DNA from 2 places in the Streptomyces sp. HNM0645 genome. Region 2 is predicted to be linked to the other one. Evidence: predicted binding sites of a transcription regulator. Region 2 holds the regulator's gene; the other holds the start of a gene.

Region 1 (14,876 bases), on a different contig from region 2:
CGTGCCCGTACGCGTCCTCGTCGGCGGCACCGGCCTCGGGCCGGAAGCCGCTCGGAGCGTCCGTGGGCCCGGGCGCGAAGGGCGAGCGCTCGGGCACGGCGCCATGGGCGTCGGGGGCGGGGGCGCCCGCACGGGACGGAGCCGTGAAGCCCTCGGGGCCGGGGAGGGGGTCGGCCCCGGAAGCGCCCGACGCGTACGCACCGGCGCCCGCCTCGGGCGCGAAGGGCGAGCGCTCGGGCACGGCCTCGGCGGCGCCGCCCACCGGCGGCGCCCCGGACTCCGGCTCGAAGGCCCCGGTGCCGGACGTGGTCGCCCCGGTGCCCATGGCCGCCTCGCTGCCGGGTGCGGTCGCCCTGGTGCCCATGCCCGTCTCATTGCCGGACGTGGTCGCCCCGGTGCCCAGGCCCGCCCCGGCCTCCGCCTCCGGCGACTGCCGGGGGCCCGGCACGACGGGCGTGGTCCGCGGTACGACGGACGCGGCCTCCGGATCGCCGGCACCGGCGTCCTGGACGGCCTTCTCCGCGGCGGCGATCAGCGGATCGCCGACGGCGGGGCGACGGCCGGGCAGCGCGTTGGAGTTGGCCTCCGCGACCGAGCCGGGAAGGTTGACCACCGGACCGGCTCCCGGCACCGGAGCCGTCTGCCTCGTGGCGGTCGCCGCGCCCTCGGGCAGCAGCCCCTGCGGGAGGACCACGACGGCGGCGATGCCGCCGCCCTTCTGCTCGCGCAGCTGGACGCGCGCACCGTGGCGGCGGGCGAGCAGACCGGCCACCCTCAGCCCCAGCCCCTCGCCGCCCTCACCGGGGTCGAGGTCGTCGGCCCGCTCGGTGGACGCCAGCCGCGCGTTGAGCTCCTTGAGCCGGTCGGGGGACATTCCTATGCCCTCGTCCTGGACGGAGAGCATGATCTCGCCGCTCTCCAGGAGCCATCCGGAGAGCTGGACCTGGGCGTCCGGGGGCGAGAAGGAGGCGGCGTTCTCCAGCAGTTCCGCCACGAGGTGGCTCAGGTCGTCCGCGGCGAACCCCGCGACATGGGCGTGCGAAGGCAGCGACTGGATGGTGACGCGCTCGTACCGTTCGATCTCGCTGACCGCGGCCCGCATGACGTCGACCAGCGGGACCGGGCCGGGGTGGCTGTGGCCGTGCTCGGCACCGGCGAGGACCAGCAGGTTCTCACTGTGCCGGCGCATCACCGTGGCCATGTGGTCGAGCTTGAAGAGGGTGGCGAGCCGGTCCGGGTCCTGCTCGCGCTCCTCCAGGCTCTCGATGACGCCCAGCTGGCGCTCGACGAGACCGAGGGTGCGCAGGGAGAGGTTGACGAAGGTGTGGCCCACGGTGCGGCGCAGCTTGTCCAGCTGCTCGGTGACCTCGGCGGTGCGCTCACGGAGTTCCGCACGCTGGGCGGCGAACTCCTCCCGGGCGGCCGCCAGTTCCCCGTGTTCGGCGTCCAGGTGCCGGCCTCGGGCCGCGAGGTCCACCAGTTTGCCGTGCAGGGTGTTGAGGGATCGCACGACCTGGGCGAACTCGTCGTTGCGGCCGGTGAAGCGGATCGGTTCCTCGCCCTCGGGCGCGCCGGCGAGGCGGGCGGCGCCGATACGGAGCACGGCGAGCGGGCGCGTGAGGGTGCGGGCGACGGCGGCGGAGATGCCGACCACGACGAGGAGGCAGCCGCCGAGCAGGGCGATGCGCAGTTCCAGGGCGGTGACGTCGTCGTCGCGGAGTTGCTCGAGACGCTCGACCTGGGCGGAGGCGAGCGCCGACTCGACGCCGCGCATCTGCTCGATCCTGGCGGACAGCGAGGAGTCGACCTTCTCGCGGTTGGACTCGCGGTCCTTCTCGGAGAGTTCGGGCTGGTCGGTGAGCCGGGCGAGATAGGACTCGGCCGTCTTGACGTCGGGCCCGGTGACGGTGCCGGTCAGCTGTCCGCGGGCCGCGGCGCTCGCGGCCTGGTCGAAGTCGGCGAGTGCGGCGAGCTCGCGGACGCGGGCCTGCTGTGCGGCGGAGCTCAGGACGGTCCGTGCGGCCTCGGACTCGGCGTAGTCCTCGTTCTCCACGGGCAGTCCCGTGATCGGGTCGAAGGAGGGGCCGTCGCTCGCGGGGCCGGGCACGGACAGTGCGGCGAGCAGCAGACCCCGGGTGGCGGACGCCTGCTCGACGGCGTGGCCGAGGGCGGCGGGTGCGCGGGTGGCGTCGGCGGCGCGGGCAGGGGTCTTCTCGGCGAGCTCGTCGGCGAGTGCGTGCAGCCCCTCGACGACGGCGGTGTACGCCTTGTGCGCCTCGAGTGCGGTGCCCTTGCCGGTGAGCGCGGTGCGCCGGACGGAGTTCACGGCGCCGAGGTCGCGGCGCAGGTCCGCGTGGGCGGCCGGGACGTTGCCGCGGATCTCGTCTATCTGCCGGTCGACGCGGGCGCTGAGGTTGGCGGAGACCTCGCGGCGGTCCTTCTTGTCGCCCTGCTGGTCCTCGCGGCCGGCCGCGACGTACGCGGTGACCTCGTCGCGCTCGTCGGCGAGGGAGTGGGCCAGGGTCACGGCCTGCCGGTTGAGCTCGGCGAGGGTGACGAGCCGCTGGGACTCGGTCAGGTCGCCGGAGGCGAGGAGGATCGCCGGAGCACCGGCCGCCGCGACCGTGAGGGTCACCGCCGCGACGCCCGCGACCAGCCGGCGGCGCACACGCACGGGCCGTCCGCCGGGGAGGAGCCCGGAGGTGGAGGCCGCACGGGCCTCGACCGACGGCTCCGTGAACGCCGGAGGGACGGGGTTCGCAGGGCCGTCCGACGTCGCCGAGGGGATCGCGGGCGCCGGGGGCACCTGAGGTGCCACGGGCCCCGAAGAGGCCGTACTGCCCATGCTGCCCTTGCCCCGAGGCCGCTTCTTCTGCACCGGTGCTCGCATTCCTGACTCGTCCGCCCATGAAGCAGAGGTGACGGCCGGTCATCATGAGAGTCCCCCACCCCTGGCACGGTCCACGACCATTCCAGCGGCTTCAAGAGGGGGACGCGCATCGGCCGCTCCGCCACACGAACGAGTGAACATCACTCCGGAGTTGGCAAACAACTCATTCGCGATCGCACTTTCCATCCCAACGGAGGGTCGGTTGGACCTTGGGCCCAGGCTTTGGCAGGATGCCCGCCCGCAGCTCGACGGGAAGTCGATTCCGCTGAGAAGGCCCAGGTCGAACCGGTGGTGGAGACCAATTGGAGGCACTGGCAGGCTTCGTGAAGGAATCGTGTCGGCTCATGCAGACTGGGCTCATGCGCTTCGAACTCGTCACCGTGCCCGGCACCGCCGAACGCCCGAACGAGGACTGGGCGTCACTCGCCCTCCCCGCTTCGGGCCAGGGCGGATCGCTGGTCGTCCTGGACGGGGTGACGCCGCCCCGCGGCGACGACGGTTGTGTGCACGGCGTCCCCTGGTTCACCTCGCGCCTGGGCGGAGCGCTGCTCGAACTGTCCGGTTCGCGGAGGGATATGCCCCTGACCGAGGTCCTGGCCCTGTCCATTCGGCGCACCGCCGACACACATCGCGACACGTGTGACCTTTCTCACGTCCGCACACCTCAAGCAACCGTCGTCGTCGTGCGCTGGGGCGCGGAAGCGGTCGAGCACCTGGTCCTCTCGGACTCGACGCTGCTGACGGAATCGCCGGACGGCCTCGTGCACGCCGTGCTGGACGACCGGCTGGACCGCATCCCGCGGGAGGTTCTCCGCTCACTCAGCGCGACGGACGCCCTGCGCAACCGGGACGGCGGCTTCTTCACGGCGGCCGCGGACCCGGAGGTGGCGGTGCACGCGGTCACCGGCACGACCCCGCGCGCGGAGGTGCGGGCGGTGGCGGCGCTCACCGACGGGGCGTCCCGCTGGACCGACCTCTTCGAGGAGGGGAGCTGGGCCGACCTCATGGCGCTGCTGCGCAAGGAGGGGCCGAACGGGCTGGTCGGCCGCGTTCGGGCGCTGGAGGCCGCGGACGCGCTGCGGGGCGGGCCGACGCGCTGGAAGACCCACGACGACGCGACGGTGGTGTACGCGGAGCTTCATGACCCGGCCACCGAAGGCCCGCGGGCCTGAAAGCGCCCGGGCGGGCCGGCGACCGGCCGGGGACCGCGGGACAGCCCTCAACCGTCCTCGGAGCGGGCGTTGAGCTGGTGCAGCAGACGGGCCAGTTCGGCCACCTCTCCGCGGTCCCAGCCGGCCAGCTTCCGTACGTACCGGTCGCGCCGGGCCGTCCGCACGGCCCGGAACCTGCTGAGTCCCTCGTCGGTCAGGGCGACGAGGGAGGCACGCCCATCGGCCGGATCGGGCTCGCGGGTGACCAGTCCAAGCTCCTCCAGCGCGCGTAGCTGCCGGCTCATCGTGGCCTTGCCGACCCCGAAGTAGCCGGCGAGATCGGTGGCGCGCTGGGCTCCGGACTCCTCCAGCCGTACGAGCAGTCCGTACGCGGCGGGCTCCAGTTCGGGATGGACCTCACGGGCCATCTCGCCGGAGCTCGCCCGGGCCCGGCGCAGGAAGACGGCCAACTCCCTTTCCAGGGCGAGGAATTCAGAGACCTCCTGGTCCACGCCGTTCCCTCCCTTCGGCTCGGGTCCGTTCCCCGTACCGCTTCCGTGCACGTCAGCACCCTTCGCGCGCTTTCCCGGCGATGAGAGTTTCCTTCGGCGGCCGCCGTCGCCGCAGCTCGTCCAGTATTTCGCAGGCCTGGACCAACGGCAGGCGCGGGCTCCCCGTCCCCCCGGCCCGGGGCTTCATTTCCGACATGTTCGCACCACGCCGCCCTCCGCCCCTCACCCGCGGTTCTCACGGCACCGGAGAACCGGACCGCGTCGGGGCGCTCACCGACGGCCCGACCCCGGACCTGCCGCCCCCGGAGCGTGTCCTGAAAGTCCCGTCCGGCCGGGAAGCGGCGGTCCGCGCGCGGAGCCCCCGGTGCGGCAGCGCCGCACCGGGGGCTCCGGTCAACGGGATCGATCAGCCGCAGCGGCCCGCGGGGCGGGTGCGGGTGACCAGGTCCGTGAAGCCGGTCGTGCCGTCCAGCCACACGACCTGCCTGCCGGACACCGCGGCGGGCGAGATCTGCTCACCGCGGTTGCAGGAGACGCGCTCCAGCCGGCTGCCGTCCGTGGTCAGCTGCCACAGCTTCGACAGCGTCTCGTTGCGCCACTGGGTGTCGGGCGTCTGGCTGCTGACGGTGACGGCGTCCTCGGACACGGTCAGGTCGACGCCGTGCAGTGCCCGCGGCTTCGCCTCGGGGGCGATGTCGTAGACGTTGCCCCCGTCGAGATCCGCGCGGCGCACACCCGTCTGGCCGGTGTCGTTGAGGTTCTCGTCGGTCAGCCAGAAGACGTGCTTGCCGTTGATGCCGGTCTGGCCGAGGCTCTGGGGCTCGCCGAGCTGCCCCGTCAGCGTCTTGGTGCCGGTCTTCAGGTCCAGGACCTCGACGCCGAGCAGGTAGCCGGTCTCACCCGGGTAGAGCTTGGCGTAGGCGATCCTGCCCTGCGAGATCGACGGGAGCGCCGTGGCCAGGAAGAGGCTGCCGCCGTCGGCGTAGGTGGGCCGGGTGTCGCCGGGCCGGAGGTAGGCGACGTGCCGGTCGCCGAAGAGGCCGAAGCTCTCGAAGACCACGACGCCGTTCTCGACCCGCAGCCCTGAGATGTCGCTGGTCGAGGTGTACAGCTTCTTGATGGGGCCGCCGGCGAGCGGACGGGAGAGGATGTCCAGGCTCGTGGTGCCGTACGCCACCCAGACGACGTTCTTGCCGTCCGTAGCCGGGTACACGTGGAAGCGCCCGTCGTTCGGGCTGATCAGCTTCGGATGGCCGGAGCCGTCCGCCCGGCCCGCGTAGACCGAGTAGGGCTCGGAGCCGTCGTCGTTGGACTGCGACGCGGTCCACCAGCCGCCGCCGGCCTGGACTCCCGTGCCGCTGATGTTCAGCTTGCCGAGGAGCTGGTCGGTGTCGACACCGAGCGCGTCCTCCCAGCCGGGCACGATGCCGTGGGCGCTGAAGGACCGTTTCACCACGTTCCGCTGCTTCGCGGTGACGCCGAGGTCCTTCGCCGCGGCCAGCACCGCGTTGCGGCCCTCGGTGAAGCCGTCGAGCGGTGTCATGTACTCGGACAGCGCCTTGTACACGATCCGGTCGGCGAGTTCTCCTCCGAGATCCTGGCGCATGTCCCACAGCGCCCCCGAGAATACGGTGGAGTTGAGGTGGACGCCGCCGTTGTCGGTGCCGAACGTCACCCCGAGGAAGTTCTTCGAGGTGGTGGCACCGTCGTCGAGGTCTCGCAGGGCGCAGTCCCGCGCGCTCTTGGTGCGGCACAGGTCCTCGCCGATGAGGCCCGCGTCCGGGTCGTCCATGGACCGCCCGGAGGCGGTGACGTCGATCGCGTTGCCGAAGTAGTCGGCGACGGCCTCGTTCAGCGCGCCGGACTGGCCGGCGTAGACGAGGTTGGCCGTGTTCTCCACCACTCCGTGGGTCATCTCGTGGCCCACGACGTCCAGATCGGCGGAGAGCGGCTTGAACTCCTCGTCACCCGAGCCGTACACCATCTTCTGGCCGTCCCAGAAGGCGTTGACGTACGAGCCTCCGAAGAGGGTCACGCCGACCAGCGAGTTCACGGTGGAACCCCGGCCGTCGAGCCCGTCCCGGCCGTGCTGCTTCTTGTAGTAGTCGTAGACCTGTCCGGCCGCCCAGTGCGCGTCGACGGCGCCCGCTTCGGTGGCCGCCTTGCCGAACTCGGCGGTCGCGGACTCGAACACCTTGATGCCGCTGGGCCACTGGCCCGAGACGTCGCCGACGTCCTGGCTGGAGGCGTCCCAGGTGCTGAGGGTGTTCTTGCTGGTGTCGGCCATGCGGGCGTGGTCGATCATGCCGTACCGGCCGGTCGCCGCGTCGAGGCTGAGCTCCAGGTCGACCCTGGCGCCGTCCAGGCGCAGGCCGCTGCCCTTGGCGGCGGGGGCCGCGGGCTCGTCGGCCGCGGCGTCCGCCCGGGCGGCCCGGGCGGACGCGGCCATCGGCCCGGTGACGGACTTGATGCCGCTGTACTGCAGCACCGGGAACCCGGACCGCGCGTCGACGTACACCTCCTCCAGCACCGGCTCGCCGGTCACCGGGTTCGTGCCGCGGACCGTCACATGGCGGGTCAGGACTCCGTCGCCCCGCGGGATGACGACGAGGCCGCCCGCGGTGCCGGTGAGCGCCTGGGCCTTCTGCGACTTCTCGCCCTCCTTGCGGATGGCGTCGGCCTCGGTGAGCCGGGAGTTGCCGAGCCGGGCCGCGGTGGCGCTCACGGCGCGGCGCACCGCCACGTCCTCGGCGACCGTGGCCTCGGTGCCGGTGGTCAGCCCCGTGAAGTACTTGCCGGAGGTGCCGGTGACGACGCGCTTGCCGCCGGAGGTCTCCATCCGCACCACGTACTGCCCGCCGAGGACCGGTACCCCCCGGTGCTTCTGCTGGAGCCGTACGGTCTCGTCCGCGCCGCGCTTCAGCGTGCGGACGGGCGCGAGGTCCCGTCCCGGTTCGGCGATGCGGTAGCGGCTCTCCTTGGCCGCGAGGTGCCCGCGGGCCGCGTCCGCCGGAGCGGCCTTGGCGTCCACGGGCTCGCGCAGCCCCTCGACGAGAGCGGGTGTCGCGGTGTCCTCCCCGGGGACGACCTCGACGGGCGGTGCCGGCGGCGGGGTCGCCGCCTGGGCCGGGACCGCGGTGATCAGGAGACCGGCAGCGGCCAGGAGCGCCGCGGCCCCTGTCCCCCTGGTGACGCCGAGTGCCGGTCTTGCCTGGTTGTGCCTGGGCTTGCGCACAGTACGTACCCCTCCCACGTGCTGGTAAGCCGGTTCAGGTGGTCATGGCCATGCAACCCGTGAGGCGCCAACCGATCAATGCGGCGGGTGCGTTGAGAAGTGGACATGCCCACTTGTGTGCTCTGTGAAGGCGGAGTGAGAATCCCCGCATGATCGAGGCGGAGTTGCACTACCTCGGTTTGGGGGCGACCGAGGAGCGCGCGTACGAAGCCCTGCTGGAGGAACGGGCGGAGGGTGCCGAGGACCTGGCCCTGCACCTCCGGCTGCCGAGGGACGAGGTGGACGCGGCGCTCCACCGGCTCGTGGAGCACGGGCTCGCGCTGCCGCCGCGCGGGGGCGGGACGCTGCCCCGTCCGGCCGCACCGGCCGCCGCGATCCGCACCCTCATCCACCGCCGCCAGGCCGAACTGCACATGAAATCGGCCGAACTGGAGCGATTACGGATGACCGCCGATCAACTGGCGGGGCGGCTGACGGCGGGAGCACCGGCCGTTCCGGGGAGCGGCATCGAAGTGATCACGGGGCAGCGCGAGATCGGGGAGCGTGCCGACGACCTGCTCGCGTCCGCGGAACGCGAAGTGGTCGTCCTGGACCGCCCGCCGTACGTCAGGGGCCGACCGGGATACGGGACCTTCCGCATGCCGGGGTCCGGCATCGGGGGACTGCTGGACCGGGGGGTGAGCGTACGGGCCGTCCTGGACCGGGACGGTCTCGCCGCGCCGGAGCGCGTCCGGACGCTCGACGCGCTGGTGGAGCGGGGGCTTCGGGCCCGGGTCGCCCCGGCCGTACCGACCCGGCTGATCGCCGTCGACCGGCGGACCGCCCTGCTGCTCCCGGGGGACGCGGCGGACCCCCGGGCGTCCGCGCTGGTGGTCGGGGACGCGCTGCTGCGCCACGCGCTCGTGCCGCTCTTCGAGACGGTGTGGGACCGGGCGGCCCCGGCGGACGGGGCGCTGCCCCCGGAGCCTCCACCGGCGGGCGGGGCGCTGCCCGCCGAGCAGAGGGAACTGCTGGCCCTGCTGGCGGCCGGGCTCAAGGACGAGGCGATCGCACGCCGGCTGGGCGTCCATGTGCACACCGCACGGCGGCGGATCAGCAGGCTGCTGGAGTCGCTCGGCGCCGAGACCCGCTTCCAGGCCGGGGCCCGGGCGACCCTGCGGGGCTGGCTCGACGGCTCGTGACGGTGTGCCGGAAGCCGCTCGGAACCGGTGCTGCCGCCGACCGCCGTGCCGTCGGACCGGAGCGCCGGGGACGAGGCGGCGTTCGACGCGGCAACGCGTGCCGGCCGCCCTCTGCCCCGTTCCCTTCTTCCGGCCCCGGCGGCATGACTGCCGTCCCTGTGGCGCTCCGGGCATCCTGACGTGGTGCCGGTCGGGCACGGCTCGGTGGGGGAACACCGGAGCCGGCTGGACGGCGGGGCCGGATGCGACAACGACGGAGACCGCGGGAAGTTGCTCAAGGACGGTGCCATGCTCAGGAACAGGCCGCTGCTGTGGTCGGCGGCGGTGGTGCTCACCGCCGCGGCCGCGTGCGCCGCACCGTCGCACTCGGCGACACCGCGCGCGACCGCCGGACCACGCCCGCCGGCCGCGGGGCCCTCACCGCAGACGTCGGCCGTCCCCTCCGCGGGACTGGACTGGGTGGGCGTGCTGCTCGACGACGAGGACCACTGGTGCACGGCGAGTGTCGTCGACAGCCCGCACGGCAATGTCGTCGCCACCGCCGCGCACTGCGTGTTCGAGTACGGGACGTACGCCAGCGACTTCTCGTTCGCACCCGGCTTCCGGGGCAGCGGTGAGGGCGCGTCCCCGCACGGCACGTGGAGGGTCGCCGCGGTCCAGGTGGACGACCGCTGGCTCAAGGACGGCGACGAGGCGTACGACTACGCCTTTCTGGCGCTGGAGCCGGACGCGCGGGGGCGGCAGGTGCAGGACGTGGTGGGCGCGGCCAGGCCCGAGTGGATGTCCGGGCCGGACCGGCGGGTCACCGTCGTCGGCTACCCGAACGCCGACCACAACCCGGCCCACCGTCCCATCGCCTGCACCACCGACGCCCGCCACGACGCCGACCAGCCCCCGGAGATGCTCCGGATCGAGTGCGCGGGCTTCTGGGACGGTACGAGCGGCAGCCCCTGGCTGGCGGACCACGTCGATCCGGCCCGGCCCGGGCGGGTGATCGGCGTGCTGAGCGGGGGAGACACGGACACGGAGTCGACGGCGGTGCTGTTCGGCGCACGGGCCCGGGCCCTCTACGACAAGGCGGCCCGCGTGCGGGTGCCGGCAGGTCCCGGCCGTTGAACGGAGTGAGCGGGCCCCGCCCGTTGAGACGGAATGAGCGGCGGCCGGGGCGGACACCGCTGCCCACGCAGCGAGCCGAACCGACCCCGGGGCGGACAGCCCGCCCACTGAACGGGCCGCACCGCCCCGACGCGCACGCCCCTCCCGCTCAAGGGCCAGACCTCCGGTCCCGGCGCGGGGCCCGGAAACGGCGGTCGCCGTACACGGGCCCGCGGGAGCTGGCCCGTGTACGGCGACCCTGTGAAGGGCCGTGCCCCGCGGCTCACGCCGCGGCCGGCACCGGCACCTCGGCCGGGGACAGGGCGATCTCCAGGACCTGGCGGACGTCCGTCACGGGGTGGACCTCCAGCTTCTCCAGGACCTCGGCGGGGACGTCGTCCAGATCGGCCTCGTTGCGCTTGGGGATCACGACGGTGGTGATCCCGGCACGGTGCGCGGCGAGCAGCTTCTGCTTCACGCCGCCGATGGGCAGCACCCGTCCGGTCAGCGACACCTCACCGGTCATCGCCACGTCCGTGCGGACCAGCCGCCCGGAGAGCAGCGACGCCAGCGCGGCCGTCATCGTGATGCCCGCGCTCGGCCCGTCCTTCGGGACCGCACCCGCCGGGAAGTGGATGTGCACGCCGCGGTCCTTCAGATCTCCGACGGGCAGCTCCAGTTCCGCGCCGTGCGAGCGGAGGAAGCTCAGCGCGATCTGTGCGGACTCCTTCATGACGTCGCCGAGCTGACCGGTCAGGGTCAGTCCGGAGGCGCCGGTCTCCGGGTCGGCCAGCGACGCCTCGACGTACAGGACGTCGCCCCCGGCGCCGGTGACCGCGAGCCCCGTGGCCACGCCCGGCACCGCGGTGCGGCGCTCGGCCGGGTCCTGGGCGGACTCGGGCACGTGGTGCGGGCGGCCGATCAGCGCGCGGAGTTCGCCGTCGGTGACCGTGAACGGAAGTGCGCGCTCGCCCAGTTCGTGCTGGGCCGCGACCTTCCGCAGCAGCCTGGCGACCGCGCGCTCGAGGTTCCGCACGCCCGCCTCGCGGGTGTACTCGCCCGCCAGCCTGCGCAGCGCGGACTCGTCGAGCGTCACCTCGCCCGGTTCCAGACCGGCCCGCTCCAGCTGGCGCGGAAGCAGGTGGTCGCGGGCGATGACGACCTTCTCGTCCTCGGTGTAGCCGTCGAGCCTGACCAGCTCCATCCTGTCGAGCAGCGCCTCCGGGATGGCCTCCAGGACGTTGGCCGTGGCCAGGAAGACCACGTCCGACAGGTCGAGCTCGACCTCCAGGTAGTGGTCGCGGAACGTGTGGTTCTGCGCCGGGTCCAGGACCTCGAGCAGCGCCGCCGCCGGGTCCCCGCGGAAATCGGAGCCCACCTTGTCGATCTCGTCGAGGAGGACCACCGGGTTCATGGACCCGGCCTCCTTGACGGCACGGACGATCCGGCCGGGCAGCGCGCCGACGTAGGTGCGCCGGTGGCCGCGGATCTCGGCCTCGTCCCGGACGCCGCCGAGCGCGACACGGACGAACTCACGCCCCATCGCACGGGCGACGGACTCGCCGAGCGAGGTCTTCCCGACGCCGGGCGGGCCGACGAGCGCGAGGACCGCGCCGCCGCGCCGGCCGCCGACCACGCCGAGCCCGCGGTCGGAGCGCCGCTTGCGGACCGCCAGGTACTCGATGATCCGTTCCTTCACGTCTTCCAGGCCGGCGTGCTCGGCGTCCAGGACCGCCTTGGCGCCCAGGATGTCGTACGCGTCCTCCGTGCGTTCGTTCCACGGCAGTTCGAGGACGGTGTCGAGCCAGGTGCGGATCCAGGAGCCCTCGGGGTTCTGGTCGCTGGACCGCTCGAGCTTCTCGACCTCCTTGAAGGCGGCCTCGCGGACGTTCTCCGGGAGTTCCGCGGCCTCGACGCGCGCACGGTAGTCGTCGGGCTCGTCGCCGTCGGACTCGCCGCCCAGCTCGCGCAACTCCTTGCGCACGGCGTCCAGCTGGCGGCGCAGCAGGAACTCGCGCTGCTGCTTGTCGACGCCCTCCTGGACGTCCTTGGCGATGGACTCGGCCACGTCCTGCTCGGCGAGGTGCTCACGGAGCTGCTCGGTGGCGAGCCTGAGCCGGACGACCGGGTCGCTGGTCTCCAGCAGCTCGACCTTCTGCGCGATGCTCAGGAAGGGCGAGTAGCCGGCGTTGTCGGCGAGCGCGGGAACGTCGTCGATCTGCTGGACACGGTCCACGACCTGCCAGGCTCCGCGCTTGCGCAGCCAGCTGGTGGCGAGGGCCTTGTACTCCTTCACGAGCTCGGTGACCGAGCCCGGCAGCGGGTCGGGCAGGGTCTCGTCGATGAGGGTGCCGTGGATCCAGAGGGCGGCACCGGGGCCGGTCGTGCCGGCCCCGACGCGTACCCGGCTGTGGCCCCTGATCAGGGCGCCCGGGTCTCCGTCGGAAAGCCGTCCCACCTGCTCGACGGTGCCGAGCACACCGGTCGCGGCGTAGGTGCCGTCGATCCGGGGGACGAGCAGCACCCGCGGCTTCCCGGGCTCCGCTCGGGCTGCCGCCTGGGCGGCTTCCACCGCGGCTCGTACGTCGTTGTCCGACAGGTCGAGCGGTACCACCATCCCCGGCAGCACGACCTCGTCGTCGAGTGGCAGCACGGGCAGGGTGAGCGGTGTGGACGTCGAAGCCATGATCTCCCCTTCGGCAGTCAAGTTGAGTTACACGGACTCAATGCAAAGCGAGTCGCCGATGTTCCCCCGGGGGCGTTCGCCGTGAGCGATACCACCTGCCACCCACGGCGCCCGACTGGATGTAATAGGTGCATGGCATCCACACCTATTACGCAGGCCATCCGGGCCCGGGTGGACGGCTGGGTCGTCTCCCACGGGGCGGCCGAACCGGTCGCCGAGCCCTGGGGGCTCACGGTGGACGTGGGGCTTCCCCGGCACACGACACGCCATGTGCTCACCGACAACAGCGAGGCCGCGGCCGCAAGGTCGCCGCTTCGGCCGGGACGCCCGGCAGGTGGCTCAAAGTGTTCGAGGAGGAGGGACGGGTCCTGGAGTGGCTGGGGCCGGACTGGGCGCCCGACGAGCCCGGCTTCCTGATGACGACGTCCCTTCAGCGGCGGACCACGCCACCGCCCGCCGCGCCGGAAGGGCACCGGCTGCCCGCCTGGACGAGGGACCGCGTCACACGTGTCCTGATCGCGGCCCCGGACGGCGCCTTCGCCGCCCGTGGGCAGAGCGCCACGGCCGGCACCACGGCCGTCGTCGACCAGGTCGAGACGGCCGCCGAGCACCGGCGCAGGGCTGGGCTCGCTGGTGATGCGCACACTGCAGCACGCGGCCGCCGAGCGGGGCGCCACCTCCGGTGTGCTCGGAGGCACACCCGACGGGCGGGCGCTCCACGAGTCGCAGGGGTGGCGAGTGATCGCCCCGCTGGTCAGCGTGTACTACGCGCCGCCACGGCCGTCCTCGGCGCCGGGCCGGCCGGCCCGGCGCCGACGGCCTGAGGGGCACGGGCAGCCGCGGGTCCTCCGCTCCCCCTCCGCCCCGCCCTCCCCACGGGTGCACGGAGCCGCGGCCCCGTACACCGGGCTCAGCGGTCCTCACCTCCCCCGGGGGCGGCGCTCCCTGCGGCGGTGTCACGAGCACGTGCCCGCCGGCGCACCAGCGGGCGGCTCGCCAGACCGGAGAGCAGGGCCAGGGGATGGCCTCAGTTGCCCAGCGGGTCCTCGTAGGCGAGCAGGTCCAGCGCCAGGAGCAACGACACGCCCGCGAGCGGGGAGGCCCCCGGAATTGGCCGGAACAGAGCGGTCAGTGCGCCGACGTCCGCCAGCAGACCGAAGCTGATGCCGTAGTCGAGCCGGTGCAGCGAGGTCTCCGGCAGCCGCCCGGCCATGACCCACAGACCTCCCCGCCTTGCGATGCACCGCGTCCGACGCCGCGCGCTGGTTCCCCGGGGATTGCGGGGCAGCCCTTAGCCTGGGGGGCCATGGAGCCTCTCAGCCAAGCCGCCGCCCCACGGACCCTCGACCGGCGCTCAGGGCCGTACGGCGAAGTCGTCCTGCGCGAACGCGGCGGCCCCGACGGGGAGATCCACGAGATCATCGCCAACGGCTGCTTCCTGATGGACACATCGGACGGCCGCTCCGAGCGGCTCCTCATGGACGCCGCGTACGAGGCCCTCGGCGGCCGGCCGGACCCGTCCGTGCTGATCGGCGGACTGGGGGTCGGCTTCTCCCTGGCCCGCGCGGCCGCCGAACCCGGCTGGTCCCGGATCGCCGTCGCCGAGCGGGAACAGGCGATCATCGACTGGCACACGTCGGGCCCGCTGGAGCGCATCTCCGCCGCGGCACTGGCCGATCCGCGCACCACCGTCCTGCACACGGACCTCGTGGGGTACCTCCATAACGCTTCGGACACGTATGACGCGCTCTGCCTCGACATCGACAACGGCCCGGACTGGACCGTCACCGAGGACAACGGCAGCCTCTACTCGCCGGTCGGACTGGCCGCCTGTGCACGGTGCTTGAACCCCGGAGGCGTCCTCGCCGTCTGGTCGGCGCAGCCTTCCCGGAATTTCGAGGACTCATTGCGGAATGCCGGATTCAGCGGGGTAAGAACCGAAGAGATCCGGGTTGCCCGAGGCGTACCTGACGTGGTCCACCTGGCAGTTCGCCCTGCGTAGCCGGGACCTGGTCGGTGCCTTTACGCTGCCTACCTGACACACCGATCTACACGCAGCTCGCAGTGCGCGACAGGGGCGGGGCGATGGAGCAGACACACACCAGCAGCAACGGCGCGGCGGCACA
Region 2 (14,876 bases):
GCCATCTCCCGCCGGAAGACGCGATCGTCCGGGGGCATGCTCATGCGTCTGCGTCCGCCGGCGCGCTCTCCCAAGTGGGTTCGCCCGGGGTCGCGGTCACCGTCGTGGGCGCCGACTCCCACGTCGGCTCACCGCTCGCCGCGAGACCGCCGAGAGCAGCCGCAACGGCTATAGCGCACAGTGCACGAACCATCCTGGTCATGGCCGATCTCCACCTCTATTAATCACTACCTCCCCCCGCGTCTAGAACGATGGCTCACTCCGAACGCCTTCACCAGCGCGGCCAGGCATCATGTTCCTGTAATTCAGGACCCTGAGGGGGGTGCATATGGAGACGAAACAGGGCGATGGGGGAGATAAGCACAGTCACGACGAGCTGTGCGAGGCCGGTAAGAACCTGTATGCGTCCGCTCTGCGCAGTGGCCGCATAGCCCGGTCGGAGGTGACCGACGCGCCGTGCCTCATGGATCTGGGCATGTTGCGCCCCGACCCCGACGACACCGAGTGGCTTCGTCCGGTTCCGCCGTCCGTCGCCCTGCACCAGCTGATGCACCCCATAGAGCGGGAGATCCAGGAGCGGAGACGGCTCACCATCTCACTGGCGGAGTCGTTCGAGCCATTCATGACGCTGAACGCACACGATCCGTCCACGACACATGCGATCACCGTCCTCGAGGGACTCCACCTCATCAACGCGACGCTGGACCGGGTCATCGCCGAGTGCCGGGAGGAACTGCTGACGGTGCAGCCGGGCAGCGGCCGCCGGCCGGCGACCCTCCAGGAGGGGCTGCGACGCGTGGGGATGCTCGTCGACCGGGGCGTCTCGATGCGCACGCTGTACCAGCACACGGCACGTCACCACCCGGCCACCATGGCCTACGTGGAGCGGGTCGCCCCCTACGGCGCGGAGTTCCGCACCCTCGAGGAGATCATCGACCGGCTCATCATCGTCGACCGCAAGGTGGCCTTCATCCCGGCACGCAGCGACCGCAGGGTCGCCCTGGAGCTGCGCCACGAGGGTCTGGTGCAGTATCTCGTCGGTGTCTTCGAGCAGTTCTGGCTCCACGGCATCGCCTGGGACGACCAGGTCGTCGCGTACGCCCCCGAACCGGACGGCGTCAGCGGCGTCCAGCGCTCCATCGCGAAACTCCTCGTCGAAGGCCACGTGGACGAGGCCATCGCCCGCCGTCTCGGGATGAACGTCCGCACGTGCCGGGCCCACATCGCCAAGCTCGCCTCCGCCCTCGGCAGCGGCTCGCGGGCCCAACTCGGCTACCTCATCGCCCAGTCCGGGATCCTGGAACAGGATCATTGACCACGGACCGGACCGACTCCGACCCGCCGTCCGTCACGACCACACCGCGGGCGTCGTCGAAGTGGCCGGATCCGGCCTTCCGCTGGTGCGCACCGCCCGCTCCCCGCACGGAACCGCAGCCGCACCCCCCGACGGGCACCCGTGACCGGGCCCCCTGGGGCTCGCCGTAGAGCTCGGCCTGTCGCCGGTGCACATCGCGTCGCGGTCCGGGGACGCCGGTGGGGTGCCCGGGGGAACGACCACGGCGAGACGGCATGGATCGCGCCCGGCGGGGGCCGGCTGCCGCGCGGCTCCTCCCGCGTCGACACCTTCGCCGGGGACGCCTTCACCGGGGAGACCCGCCACCGCCTGGCGCCCTGCTCACAGAAGTCCGGTCGCCCCGGTGGGCGAGTCGACCCTCGACCGGCCCGCAGCGGACCACGAGGGCGTACGCACCGCCGGGTCCGCGGCCCGGAGCGCGTGAGGAGGGACCGCGAGGTCCACACCTCCCGGTCCCTCCTCCGCCTTCCCTGCGCCACCGACCGGCGGGAACGCTCAGCCGTCCCGCTTCGGCCGCCACACCACCAACGCGCTCGTCTGCTGCACGTCCTGGTAGGGCACCAGGTCGCGCCGGTACGACGCGTGCACCTGGGCCTCGCGCTGCTGCATGGCCAGCGCCGCGCCCTCGACCGCCGCGGACAGCTCCGCGACCTTGGCCTGCAGGGCCGTCACCTGGTTCTCCAGCTCGATGATGCGCTTGATTCCGGCCAGGTTGATGCCCTCGTCCTGGGACAGGGACTGGACCTGGCGGAGCAGTTCGATGTCCCGGGCCGAATAGCGCCTGCCGCGCCCCGCCGTGCGGTCCGGGGAGACCAGACCGAGGCGGTCGTACTGCCGAAGGGTCTGCGGGTGCAGTCCGGACAGCTGAGCCGCCACCGAGATGACGTACACCGGCGTCTCGTCGGTCAGTTCATAGGCCCTGCCACCGAACCCGGGCTGTCGACGTCGGCCGTCCATCGCATCATGCTCCCTTCGCAGCCTGGAACAGTTCTGCCCGCGGGTCGTGACCCTCAGTCGCCTTGCGGTACGCCTCCAGTGCCTCACGCGCCTCGTCGCCGAGTTCCGTGGGCACCGAGACCTCCACGGTGACCAGCAGATCGCCCCGGGTGCCGTCCTTGCGGACGGCGCCCTTGCCGCGGGCCCGCATCGTACGGCCGTTCGGCGTACCCGCGGGCAGTTTCAGGGTGACCGGAGGCCCGCCGAGGGTCGGGACCTTCACCTCGCCGCCCAGCGCGGCCTCCGTGAAGGAGACCGGCACCGTGACGGTGAGGTTGTCGCCCCTGCGCCCGAAGACCGGGTGCTCCCCGACGTGGACCACCACGTACAGATCGCCGGCCGGTCCGCCGCGCTCGCCCGGTGCCCCCTTGCCGCGCAGCCGGATCCGCTGGCCGTCGCTCACCCCGGCGGGGATGCGGACCTGCATAGTCCGGGACGACTTGGCGCGGCCGCTGCCGTGGCAGACCTCGCAGGGGTTCTCGGCGATCAGCCCGCGGCCCTTGCAGTCCACGCAGGGGTCGGTCAGCGAGAAGGACCCGCTGCCGCCGCGCGAGACCTGACCGGTGCCGACGCAGGTCGGGCACACCCGGGGCGTGCCGTTCTTGTCGCCGGTGCCCGAACAGGCCTTGCAGGGCTGCTGGCTGGACATCCGCAGCGGGACCGTGGCCCCGTCCACCGCCTCGGTGAAGCTGAGCGTCACCTCGGACTCGATGTCCTGGCCGCGGCGCGGCTGGGTACGGGGGCCCGTGCCGGCCCCGCGGTTGAACAGGCCACCGAAGACGTCCCCGAGTCCGCCGCCGAAGCCGCCGGCGCCGGCGCCGGTGCCCGCACCCCCGGCCTGGGCGCCCCCGAAGAGGTCGCCCAGGTCGAAGTTGAACGTTCCTCCGGCTCCGGGACCGGCCCGGAAGCCACCGTTGCCGAAGAGCGCCCGCGCCTCGTCGTACTCCTTGCGCCGCTTGGGATCGCCGAGCACGTCGTTGGCCTCGGAGATCTCTTTGAAGCGCTCCTCGGCCTTCGCGTCGCCCTTGTTGGCGTCCGGGTGGTTCTCGCGGGCGAGCTTCCGGTACGCCTTCTTGATCTCCGCGTCGGTGGCGTCCTTGGGGACGCCGAGAACCTTGTAGTAGTCCTTCTCGACGAAGTCCTTCGTGCTCACCGACGTCCCTCCTTCCGGTGCCTGCCGTCTGCGTCAGCCCTCGTCCGGGCCACCGCTCTCCTCGTCCGTCGCCTGCTCGGCCGCCTGCTCCTTCGGCTGGGCACCCGGCTGCGGCTCGGCCACCGCGACCCGCGCCGGCCGGATGGTCCGCTCGCCGATCCGGTAGCCCGGCTGCAGGATCGCCACACAGGTCGTCTCGGTGACGTCCGGCGCGTAGCTGTGCATCAGGGCCTCGTGGACCGTCGGGTCGAAGGGCTCGCCCTCCTTGCCGAACTGCTGCAGCCCCATCTTGGCGGCGACGGTCTCCAGCGATTCCGCCACCGACTTGAAGCCACCGAGCAGTTCCCCGTGCTCACGGGCACGGCCGATGTCGTCGAGCACGGGCAGGAGCTCGGTCAGGAGCTGCGCGACCGCGATCTCCTTGACCGTGATCCGGTCCCGCTCCACCCGACGGCGGTAGTTCTGGTACTCGGCCTGCAGCCGCTGCAGGTCCAGCGTGCGCTCGTTGAGCGCTGTCCGGACCTGGTCCAGCTGGGCCGTCAGCCCCGCGTCGGCAGCCGTGCGGGCCGTCTGTGCTGCGTCCCCGGCCTGGGCCGCCCCCTCGTCCGCCGAGGGGGCGGCGGCCTGCGCCGCGTCATCGGGAGTGGCGCCGGAGGGGACGTCGGGCTTCTCCTCGAAACCCGGGGTCTCCTCCGTCATCAGGCAGCGCCACCCTTCTGGTCCTTCTCGTCGTCGACGATCTCGGCGTCGACGACGTCGTCGTCGGCCTTCGCCTGGGAGGCCCCGGCGTCCGCCCCGCCCGCGGCCTGCTGGCCCTGGGCGTCGGCGTACATGGCCTGGCCGAGCTTCTGGGAGACCGCCGCGACCTTCTCGGTGGCGGTGCGGATCTCCGCTGTGTCCTCGCCCTTCAGCTTCTCCTTGAGCTCGGTCACCGCCGTCTCGACCTCGGTCTTGATCTCACCGGGGACCTTGTCCTCGTTGTCCTTGAGGAACTTCTCGGTCTGGTAGACGAGCTGCTCGGCCTGGTTCCGGGTCTCGGCGGCCTCGCGGCGGCGGTGGTCCTCCTCCGCGTACTGCTCGGCCTCCTGGCGCATCCGGTCGACCTCGTCCTTCGGCAGCGAGGAGCCGCCGGTGACGGTCATCTTCTGCTCCTTGCCCGTGCCCAGGTCCTTGGCGGTCACGTGCATGATGCCGTTGGCGTCGATGTCGAAGGAGACCTCGATCTGCGGGACGCCGCGCGGGGCGGGCGGGAGGCCGGTCAGCTCGAACATGCCGAGCTTCTTGTTGTACGCCGCGATCTCGCGCTCGCCCTGGTAGACCTGGATCTGCACGGACGGCTGGTTGTCCTCGGCCGTCGTGAAGATCTCCGAGCGCTTCGTCGGAATCGTCGTGTTGCGCTCGATGAGCTTGGTCATGATGCCGCCCTTGGTCTCGATGCCGAGGGACAGCGGGGTCACGTCGAGGAGCAGGACGTCCTTGACCTCACCCTTGAGGACACCGGCCTGGAGGGTGGCACCGATCGCCACGACCTCGTCCGGGTTCACACCCTTGTTGGCCTCCTTGCCGCCGGTCAGCTCCTTGACGAGCTCGGCGACGGCGGGCATACGGGTCGAGCCGCCGACGAGGACCACGTGGTCGATCTCGGAGAGCTGGATGCCCGCGTCCTTGATCACGTTGTGGAACGGGGTCTTGCAGCGCTCCAGCAGGTCCGCCGTCAGCTGCTGGAACTGGGCGCGCGTGAGCTTCTCGTCCAGGTGCAGCGGGCCCTCGGCGGACGCCGTGATGTAGGGGAGGTTGATCGTCGTCTCGGTGGAGGACGACAGCTCGATCTTCGCCTTCTCCGCGGCCTCGCGGAGACGCTGGAGAGCCATCTTGTCCTTGGACAGGTCGACGCCGTGACCGCTGGCGAACTGCTTCACCAGGTAGTCGACGACGCGCTGGTCCCAGTCGTCACCACCGAGGTGGTTGTCGCCGTTGGTGGCCTTCACCTCGACGACGCCGTCGCCGATCTCCAGCAGCGAGACGTCGAAGGTACCGCCACCGAGGTCGAAGACGAGGATCGTCTGGTCGTCCTTGTCGAGGCCGTACGCCAGCGCGGCGGCGGTCGGCTCGTTGACGATGCGCAGGACGTTCAGACCCGCGATCTCACCGGCCTCCTTGGTGGCCTGGCGCTCGGAGTCGTTGAAGTACGCGGGGACGGTGATGACGGCGTCCGTGACCTTCTCGCCCAGGTACGACTCGGCGTCCCGCTTCAGCTTCTGCAGGATGAACGCGGAGATCTGCTGCGGGTTGAAGTTCTTCCCGTCCAGCTCGATCGCCCAGTCGGTGCCCATGTGGCGCTTCACCGAGCGGATCGTCCGGTCCACGTTGGTCACTGCCTGACGCTTCGCGACCTCGCCGACGAGCACCTCACCGTTCTTGGCGAAGGCGACGACGGACGGCGTGGTCCTGGCGCCCTCGGCGTTGGTGATGACGGTGGGCTCACCGCCCTCCAGAACGCTGACGACGGAGTTAGTCGTGCCCAGGTCGATGCCGACCGCACGTGCCATTTCGATTCCTCCAGTGGACTTGAGTGGGACTGGCTCAAGGATGCACCACCAGCCCCGCGGCGTCAACAGACCTGAGTCGAGTCGACTCAACTATAGTGCCACCCCTCTTCGCCTGCCCGCCCGGCGCGGCCTGCACACACCCCCATGGCCACCGTGCCATCGTTCTGCAAAGCGCGCGAAAGGTTCATAGACGCGTCTTACTGGACAGAAACCACCAGGTATCGACTGAGAAAAGACAGAACGGTCAGGTGAGTGCCTTGCGCCCCGTGCAGTCGGTGCGATCGGCGGGACCGGCCCCATGGGCGCCGGCCGCGCGGCCCCCGGACCCCAAGCGCCTCCTCGACCTGACCCTCGGCACACTGCTGCTGATCCTCGCCGCACCGCTGCTGGCCACCGCGGCCTGCTCCCTCGCCCTGCGCCGCCCACCCGGCGGGATCGTCGCGCGGGAGCTGAAGACGGGGCTCCACGGATACCCCTTCACCGTCCGCTCACTGCGCACCCGGCGCTGGCGGCTGGATCTGCTCTCCAGGCTGCCCCATGTGGTCACCGGTGAGATGTCCCTGGTCGGCCCGGCGGCCCTGGCTCCGGAGGATCCCCGCGCCGCCGCCCCCTGGCGGCAGACCGTCCGCCCCGGCCTCACCGGCCCCGCCCAGTTGCACAGGCGCTCGACGCTGCCCTGGGACGAACCGGAGCTGCTCGACCAGCACTACGTGGAGCACCATTGGATCGGGCTGGATCTGGCCGTCCTGGCGCGCACGCTTCCGACCCTGCTCCCGCCTCGCACTCAGGGTGCCCTGAGCGACGCAGATCACCGCCCACCTGGCTACAGTGCGACGGAATAAGTGGGTACGCTCGGCACGGACTGGATAAGTTACCGCTTAGTAAGTGCCGATTCCCCACCCTCGCAGGCCCGAGGAGCCCCCAAATGCAACTCGCCGCGATCATCGTGTCGCTGGTCCTGACCGTGGTCGGCGTTGCGCTCATCGCCCGAGCCGTCGCGCAGATCTACCGGTTCGTGAAGCTCGGTCAGCCCGTGCCTGCGGGCAGCCGTACCAACGATCCCAAGGCCCGTACGGTCACCCTGGTCAAGGAGTTCCTCGGCCACACCCGGATGAACCGCTGGGGGATCGTGGGCTTCGCCCACTGGTTCGTCGCGATCGGCTTCCTGACGCTGCCGCCGACGCTCGCGCAGGCGTACGGCCAGCTGTTCCAGGCCGACTGGACCCTGCCGGTCCTGGGCGGATTCCTGCCCTTCGAGATGTACATCGAGTTCATCGGCCTGATGACCGTCGTCGGCATCCTCGTGCTCATCGCGATCCGGCTGCTGAACCTGCCGTCCCGCGCGGGCCGCAAGTCGCGCTTCGCCGGCTCCAAGGCATGGCAGGCGTACTTCGTCGAGTACGTCATCCTGACCATCGGTCTCGCGATCCTCGCCCTCCGCGGACTGGAGGGCGCGATCCACCACGTGGACCACTACGAGGCCGCGTACTTCGTCTCGTACCCGCTGGTCCTGGCCTTCGACGGACTGAGCGTCCCCACCCTGCAGACGCTGGTCTACCTCACCGCCATGATCAAGATCGGCGTGTCACTGATCTGGATGATCACGGTGTCGCTGAACACCAACATGGGTGTGGCCTGGCACCGCTTCCTGGGCTTCCCCAACATCTGGTTCAAGCGCAACGCCACCGGCGAGACCGCGCTGGGCGCCCTGCAGCCGATGACCTCGGGCGGCAAGGAGATCGACTTCGAGGACCCGGGCGAGGACGACGTCTTCGGCGTCTCCCAGGTCGAGCAGTTCTCCTGGAAGGGCATCCTCGACTTCTCCACCTGCACCGAGTGCGGTCGCTGCCAGTCGCAGTGCCCCGCCTGGAACACCGGCAAGCCGCTCTCCCCGAAGCTGCTGATCATGTCGCTGCGCGACCACGCGCACGCCAAGGCCCCGTACCTGCTGGCCGGCGGCGGCAAGACCATGGAGGGCGAGGAGAAGGCGTCCGATGAGCAGCTGAAGGACGTCCCGGCCGCCGCGCTGGCCGAGGCCGAGCGCCCGCTGATCGGCACCGCCGAGGAGAACGGCGTCATCGACCCGGACGTGCTGTGGTCGTGCACCACCTGCGGCGCGTGCGTGGAGCAGTGCCCGGTCGACATCGAGCACATCGACCACATCGTCGACATGCGCCGCTACCAGGTGATGATCGAGTCCTCGTTCCCGTCCGAGGCGGGCACGATGCTCAAGAACCTGGAGAAGAAGGGCAACCCCTGGGGCCTGGCCAAGAAGCAGCGTGTCGAGTGGACCAAGGAGGTCGACTTCGACGTCCCGATCGTCGGCAAGGACGTCGAGGACCTCACCGAGGTCGACTACCTGTACTGGGTCGGCTGCGCCGGCGCCCTGGAGGACCGGGCCAAGAAGACCACCAAGGCCTTCGCCGAGCTGCTGCACATGGCGGGCGTCAAGTTCGCGATCATGGGCGGGGACGAGAAGTGCACCGGTGACTCCGCCCGCCGCCTCGGCAACGAACCCCTGTTCCAGCAGCTCGGCCAGGAGAACGTGGCCATGCTGAACATGGCTTTCGGGGAGTCCCTCGGCGAGGACGGGGAGGTGGACGAGTCCACGAAGAAGCCGAAGGCCGCCAAGAAGATCGTCGCCACCTGCCCGCACTGCTTCAACACCATCGCCAACGAGTACCCGCAGCTCGGCGGTGAGTTCGAGGTCATCCACCACACCCAGCTGCTCCAGCACCTCATCGACGAGGGCAAGCTGATCCCGGTGACCCCGGTCGAGGGCCTGATCACCTACCACGACCCCTGCTACCTGGGCCGCCACAACAAGGTCTACACACCCCCGCGCGAGATCATGGACAAGGTGCCCGGCCTGCGCCAGCAGGAGATGCACCGCCACAAGGAGCGCGGCTTCTGCTGCGGCGCCGGCGGCGCCCGCATGTGGATGGAGGAGCGGATCGGCAAGCGCATCAACACCGAGCGCGTCGACGAGGCCCTGTCCCTCAACCCGGACATCGTCTCCACCGCCTGCCCGTTCTGCCTGGTGATGCTGTCCGACTCGGTCAACGGCAAGAAGGGCGAGGGCAAGGCAAAGGAGTCCCTCCAGGTCGTCGACGTGGCCCAGCTGCTGCTCGACTCGGTGAAGACCCCGGCCGGCCCGGGCGACGACGGCGACGCGGACGACACGGCACCGGCGGACTCGCCGGACCCGGAACCGGAACCCGTGAAGTAGTCGTCCGCAAGGACGAGCAGCAAGCGGCCGGATCTGCCTCGGGGGCAGGACCGGCCGCTTCTGCGTTCGCGGCGACGCGGCACCGGCCGCTCCCCGGCCCGGCGAACCGCCGGCCATCCGGCCATTGGCCGATGCACCTGACAGGGGCATGATGATGCAACCCGGGTTCCGCTTCCCGGGCCCGGCAAAGCGGATGGACGAACGGGAGTGGTGCCGTCGTGGTGCGTCTACTGCGCAACGCCGCGCTGACGGGCGCGGCCGCGCTGCTGCTGGCGCCGCTGGCCGGCTGCGGCCTCGCCCCGCCCTCCCGCTCAGGGCCCGAACGCCCCGCCGCACCCCGCTCTGCCCCGCCGCGGGCCCTCGCGGGCCAGGCGGCGCCCCCGGCCCTCCCGGTCCCACGCGGCGGCGGCAGCCCCGTACCGGAGGACTTCAACGGCGACGGCCACCGCGACCTCGTCCTCAACGACCTGGTCAAGGCGCCCGGAGCTGGCCACGACGACGACGCGGGCATCGGCATCGTGTACGGCACCGGCGGCGGCACCGCGACCGCCTCCGCCGCGAAGGGCCCCGTCTCCCCGGCCGTCCGTCAGCTCCTGTCGCCGCGCGCCAACGGGGCACCCGTCGCCGGCACCCTGCCCGCCGCCTTCGACGCCGCCGCCGCGTGCGACCTGGACGGGGACGGCTTCAGCGACCTGGTCGTCGTCACGGACCCCCCGTACGACGGCACCGGACGCCCGCCCGTCCCGCTGCAGCTGCTCTTCGGCGGCCCGTCCGGACTCACCGGCAGGGCTGTCGTCCTGCGGATCCCCGAGCGGGCCCGGTACGGCAACGAGTGGCCCGACCACCCCGTCTGCGGCGACTTCGACGGCGACGGTGCCCAGGACCTCGCGGTGACCGCGAGCGAGGGCCGGGTGAGCTTCCTGCGCGGCCCCTTCGGACGCACCGGCGCGCCGCGCGCCGCCGCAGCAGCGGTCCCGGGTGCGGGCCCCGTGCTCGCCGCCCCCACGCCGCGGCCGGACACGGACGGCGACGGCTACGACGACCTCGTCCACGCCACCGGCCCCCTGGTCCCCGGCACGGAGGCGGAGTGCATGCTGCTGCGCGGCGGCCCCGACGGCCCCGGCCGGCCCGGCGGCCCGTACAGGTTCAAGGCCGTGCCGCTACCACCCGCGCCCCCTCTCCCGACCGGCGAGACCGCTCCCGTCACCGAGCTGCTCCGCCGCGCGGACTTCGACGGGGACGGGCACGCGGAGATCGTGACCCGTACGCACCGGGGCGAGAACGCGGACGTCATCGCCGTCCACCCGGGCGCGGGCGACCGGAACCGGCCCCTGGTCACGTTCAGCACCTCGGTGTTCCTCGGCTGAGGCGCGGCGACGGGCGGCCGAGCGGGGACACGGCCGGCGCAGCCCCGGGCCGATCGCCCGGAGAGCCCGGCAGCCGGAGGTCACACGTGGCCCGGGACCGAGGTCACCGGCGCCCGGAGACCAAGTCACCTGCGGCCACGAGCGCAGCCGAGTCCGTGACCTCCTCCTGCGGACGACCGGCCGCCGGGGTCCCCCTAGGGGATGTCACAGCTCGGCCGCAAAGGTCCCCCGGTTACCCGGCTCCGGACACCGGACACAGCGGGACCGGGTACGTTCGAATGCGTGGCTGGATTCAGGATCGGACGCGGCCGGGACAACAACCGCACCCCGCAACAACAACCGCAGCAGGCGCCCCCGTCGCCGTACGGACAGCAGTACGGCCCCGGAGGAGGCCAGGCGGCGCCCTCGTACCCTCCGCAGCAGTGGCCCCGCAGAGGCGGCGGACAGGGCGGACAGGGCTACGCACACGGGAACGGGAACGGGCACGGGCACGGGCACGGGCAGCCGTACGGCGAGCCCGAGTACTTCGGCGACCCCTACCAGCAGCAGGGGGGTCACCAGGGCGGCCACGGCGCCGACCCGTACGCCGACAACCCCGGCCACACCCGAGCCTTCAGCATCGGCGAGGACCCGTACGGCGACGGCTCGACGTACCACGCAGGCGCCGCGCCCGTCCCGTCCGGCCCGCGCCTGCACTGGAAGGAACTGCTGAGCGGGATCGTGCTGCGCCCCGGCCCGACCTTCCTCCAGATGCGGGACTACCCGGTCTGGGGCCCGGCGCTGAGCGTCACGTTCCTCTACGGCCTGCTCGCGATCTTCGGATTCGACCAGACGCGCGACGAGGCGATCAACGCACCGTTCGCGAGCGCGCTGACGTCCGTGATCATCACGGGTGTGGGCTTCGTACTCGGCGGTCTGGTCCTCGGCGCGGTCACCCACACCCTGGCCCGCCAACTCGGGGGCGACGGGGCGTGGCAGCCGACGGTGGGCCTCTCGATGCTGATCATGTCCCTCACGGACGCCCCGAGACTCCTCGTCGCCCTCTTCCTCGGCGGGGAGAACTCGCTGGTGCAGGTGGTCGGCTGGGCGACCTGGCTGGCGGCCGCTGCCCTGTTCACCTCCATGGTGAGCAAGTCGCACGACCTGCCGTGGCCGAAGGCGCTCGGCGCCTCGGCGCTGCAGCTGATCGCGCTGCTCGCGATCATCAAGCTCGGCACGATCTGACCGTCGTCCCGGTCACGGGACGGACCACGACCAAGGCCCCTGCCGCGTACGGACGCTGCTTGGGTTCTCACGGTCCTCGCAACACCCGCGATCTGTGGGAGTTGCGAGGACCGTGGCCGTTGAACGCGATGATCTTTCGGGGTTGAGGGAGCGTTTCCTTGCGCGGCTGGATGCTGTGGGGAACGTGACCGTGGTGGCGCGTGAGCTGGGGGTGAACCGGAACACCGCCTTCGGCTGGGCCCGGAAGGCCGGACGGAGCTCGGTGCGCCTGCCTCGGCGGCGGTCCGGTCGATCGGCAGCAGGATCCCGTCCAGCAGCACGAACGCCTTCGCGGATGCCGTGCGGACCGTCCCCAGGTCAGGACCCACAACGCGCCCACCGTGCTCGCCGCCTTTCGCGACGTGATCCGCAGCGCGCTCAAGCTCGGCGGCTACGTCAGCGACGCCGCCGGACGACGAGCCCGCACTGAACGCCCCCGCATCCTCGCCCTCTACGGCATCACATGATCAAACCGGACGATCCAGGCACTCGCCGGGGCACTGGACGTGAGACCGGTCGGGGTGAAGGTTCCAGTTGACCTGGGCGAGGGACGGGTGCCGAATGTCGAACCGTCGGCGAAGCGGACGATGGGCACGATCATTCAGCCTTTGACTCCGCTCAGGTAAATGGTGACCTGGCGTACGCGGTTGGAGGACGTTGGGCCGAACTGCATGTCGCCCGAAGCGTTCCTGAACCGCTGCGTGCCCCCGGTCACCTCAGCAGGGAAGGTCTGGAAGTTCACTTCCGTGATGGCCTTGTACCCGATCTGACCGTCGGGCGTTCTGAACCCCCCCATACACATCAGTCTACGGGGAGTTGCAGACTCAACCTGGCAGGCGTTGACGTAGCTTCCGTACGACTCGCCGTCCTTTTCCACGGTTCCTGTCGCACCGAAGAAACTACCGGGCGTATTGTCGGCGGTGTTGCCGTACGAGTTCTCGTTTGTCAGGGTCAGCGTTAGGACCACGGTCTTCTTGTGCCCGTCCGCCTGAACCGGCGATCCCACCGCCGCCAGTCCCCCGAGAGCGAGAACCGCCGCGATGGCTATTCGTGACGACTTTGCCTTGTGCATGATCAGACTCTTTCGCTTCTGGATTGATGGCTGCCCGATGGATGCCGGGCGATTGCCTCATTCTCAGTAGCGGAACTGAGGGCTGCCACCACAGGAGCGCAACCGTTGGGCCATTCAGCCTCCAGCGGCACCGACCGTGAAGAAGGGGTACTTCGGCTCCCTCGGCGTCGCAGCTTGCCGTAGCCGTTCATCCAGGAGTGGGAACGCTCGCCCACCCACCCCTTGCCGGCCTGGATCGGTGCGGGCACGCCCTTGCGGGTGGTCTCGCCGGTGAAGCGCCAGTGAGTCCGTGGCGGTTGGCGCCTGTGAAGACGATCCCCAGAGGGACTCCGGCCGCGTCGAAGGTCACCGATCGTTTCAGGCCCTACTTGCCCCGGTCGACCGGGGAGCGTACGGCTCACTCACCGCCCGAGGGAGCCTTCGGATGCAGCCTTCCACAGGAGATCTCGGCCAGTGCCAGGCCGATCGTTCCCGGGCATGACCATCACCGCAGCGATACGTCCAGGGGCGGGATGAGCGGGCGCCGAGCAGTCAGCACCAGCTCAGCGCACAGACCATGATCAGCGACGACCAATGCAAACGAACGGCAAGATCAGCCAAGTTCCGTAGGCCACCGCATCTGCCCGTTCGCCAAGGCCAGACACTGAGTACTAAGCAGCCAGCCCGAAGTACTCCACGTTGACCAGGTGCACGTTCTTGCAGTCCGACGCCTACGCCGGCCCGCCGGCCACGAAGACACCGCCGCGCGCGATCGACAGGACCAAGTCCGGCTCGAAGCCGTCGCCGGCGATCGTCTGCGCGAGCTCACGGGCCGCGACGCCGAACTACGCCTACGTCAGGTTCTCCCGTATCCCTCTCATCGCGTACCGGCCCTCACACCTGCGTCCGATGGAAGTTCATGAACGACCGCGAGGCCGTCGGCCCCCGCTGCCCCTGGTACCGGGACCCGTACTTCTCGGAGCCGTACGAGTGCTCCGCCGGCGAGCTCAGCCGGAACATGCACAGCTGCCCGATCTTCATGCCCGGCCAGAGCTTGATGGGCAGGGTTGCCAGGTTCGACAGTTCCAACGTGACGTGCCCGGAGAACCCGGGGTCGATGAAACCGGCCGTGGAGTGCGTGACCAGACCGAGCCGGCCGAGCGAGCTCTTGCCCTCCAGCCGGGAGGCGATGTCGTCGGGCAGGCTGATGACCTCGTACGTCGACGCCAGCACGAACTCGCCGGGGTGCAGGATGAACGCCTCGTCGCCCTCCGGCTCCACCAGCCGCGTCAGGTCCGCCTGCTCGACGGCGGGGTCGATGTGGGGGTAACGGTGGTTCTCGAACACCCGGAAGTAGCGGTCGAGCCGCACGTCGATGCTCGAGGGCTGCACCATCGAATCGTCGAACGGGTCGATGCGCACCCGTCCCGCGTCGATCTCGGCCCGGATGTCCTTGTCTGAGAGAAGCACGCCCCGAGGATACGCAGAGCACGCGGGCCCGCCCCAATCGGGCGGAGCCCGCACGCCCCGTCCGCTCTCGCGCCGCTCCGGGCCGGCCGACCCGCCGCCCCGTCCAGCGGGACCGCCCCGGCGTTCCGGCGGTGGCACGCGCGGGTGCCACCGCCGGCACCAGGCGGGTGGTACGGGCCCGTCCGCGCGTCCGTCAGCGGTTCTGCAGCACCACGGGGACGGCCTGCCGCAACCGTGCGCACCGGGGACAGCGGATGAGCCGCCCGGGCCCGATCCGGCCGGCACCGAGCTGCTGCATGGGGAACGACGAGGTGGTGAAGACATGCCCTTCGGCACAGCGGACGACGGTGCGCGAGAGTGAACCGCCTTGATCCATCGAGTACTTCGAGTCCATCGGCTGCATCAAGTCCCTTCCCCGACAAGCTGGATGAGACAGCTACATTA

Evidence for each region. Region 2 encodes HspR, which represses chaperone genes until heat shock. Its sites were predicted from a motif close to TTGAGNNNNNNNNNCTCAA; they were not measured.
Region 1: a site for HspR is predicted at 12,773-12,791, ahead of lon (endopeptidase La). Genes of this name have one in related genera too.

The regions. Positions count from the first base shown of each region.
Region 1 covers NZ_JASHLT010000052.1:38,970-53,845, forward strand. Annotated here, with positions in the region: gene QMZ92_RS29490 (sensor histidine kinase) at 1-2,878, opposite strand, end outside; gene QMZ92_RS29495 (protein phosphatase 2C domain-containing protein) at 3,250-4,062, shown strand; gene QMZ92_RS29500 (MarR family winged helix-turn-helix transcriptional regulator) at 4,110-4,604, opposite strand; gene QMZ92_RS29505 (M4 family metallopeptidase) at 4,960-7,788, opposite strand; gene QMZ92_RS29510 (helix-turn-helix domain-containing protein) at 7,938-8,969, shown strand; gene QMZ92_RS29515 (trypsin-like serine peptidase) at 9,258-10,085, shown strand; gene lon (endopeptidase La) at 10,348-12,750, opposite strand; gene QMZ92_RS29530 (hypothetical protein) at 13,778-13,963, opposite strand; gene QMZ92_RS29535 (spermidine synthase family protein) at 14,057-14,752, shown strand; gene QMZ92_RS29540 (response regulator transcription factor) at 14,836-14,876, shown strand, end outside.
Region 2 covers NZ_JASHLT010000006.1:189,601-204,476, forward strand. Annotated here, with positions in the region: gene QMZ92_RS05805 (Rieske (2Fe-2S) protein) at 1-44, opposite strand, end outside; gene QMZ92_RS05810 (helix-turn-helix transcriptional regulator) at 329-1,315, shown strand; gene QMZ92_RS05815 (heat shock protein transcriptional repressor HspR) at 1,850-2,311, opposite strand; gene dnaJ (molecular chaperone DnaJ) at 2,316-3,503, opposite strand; gene grpE (nucleotide exchange factor GrpE) at 3,537-4,202, opposite strand; gene dnaK (molecular chaperone DnaK) at 4,202-6,052, opposite strand; gene QMZ92_RS05835 (sugar transferase) at 6,301-6,894, shown strand; gene QMZ92_RS05840 ((Fe-S)-binding protein) at 6,978-9,281, shown strand; gene QMZ92_RS05845 (FG-GAP-like repeat-containing protein) at 9,503-10,648, shown strand; gene QMZ92_RS05850 (Yip1 family protein) at 10,931-11,872, shown strand; partial or broken gene QMZ92_RS05855 (ISAs1 family transposase) at 12,217-12,378, shown strand; gene QMZ92_RS05860 (hypothetical protein) at 12,513-12,983, opposite strand; partial or broken gene QMZ92_RS05865 (IS5/IS1182 family transposase) at 13,148-13,449, opposite strand; partial or broken gene QMZ92_RS36285 (phosphoribosyltransferase) at 13,697-13,774, opposite strand; gene dcd (dCTP deaminase) at 13,857-14,432, opposite strand; gene QMZ92_RS05880 (hypothetical protein) at 14,626-14,835, opposite strand.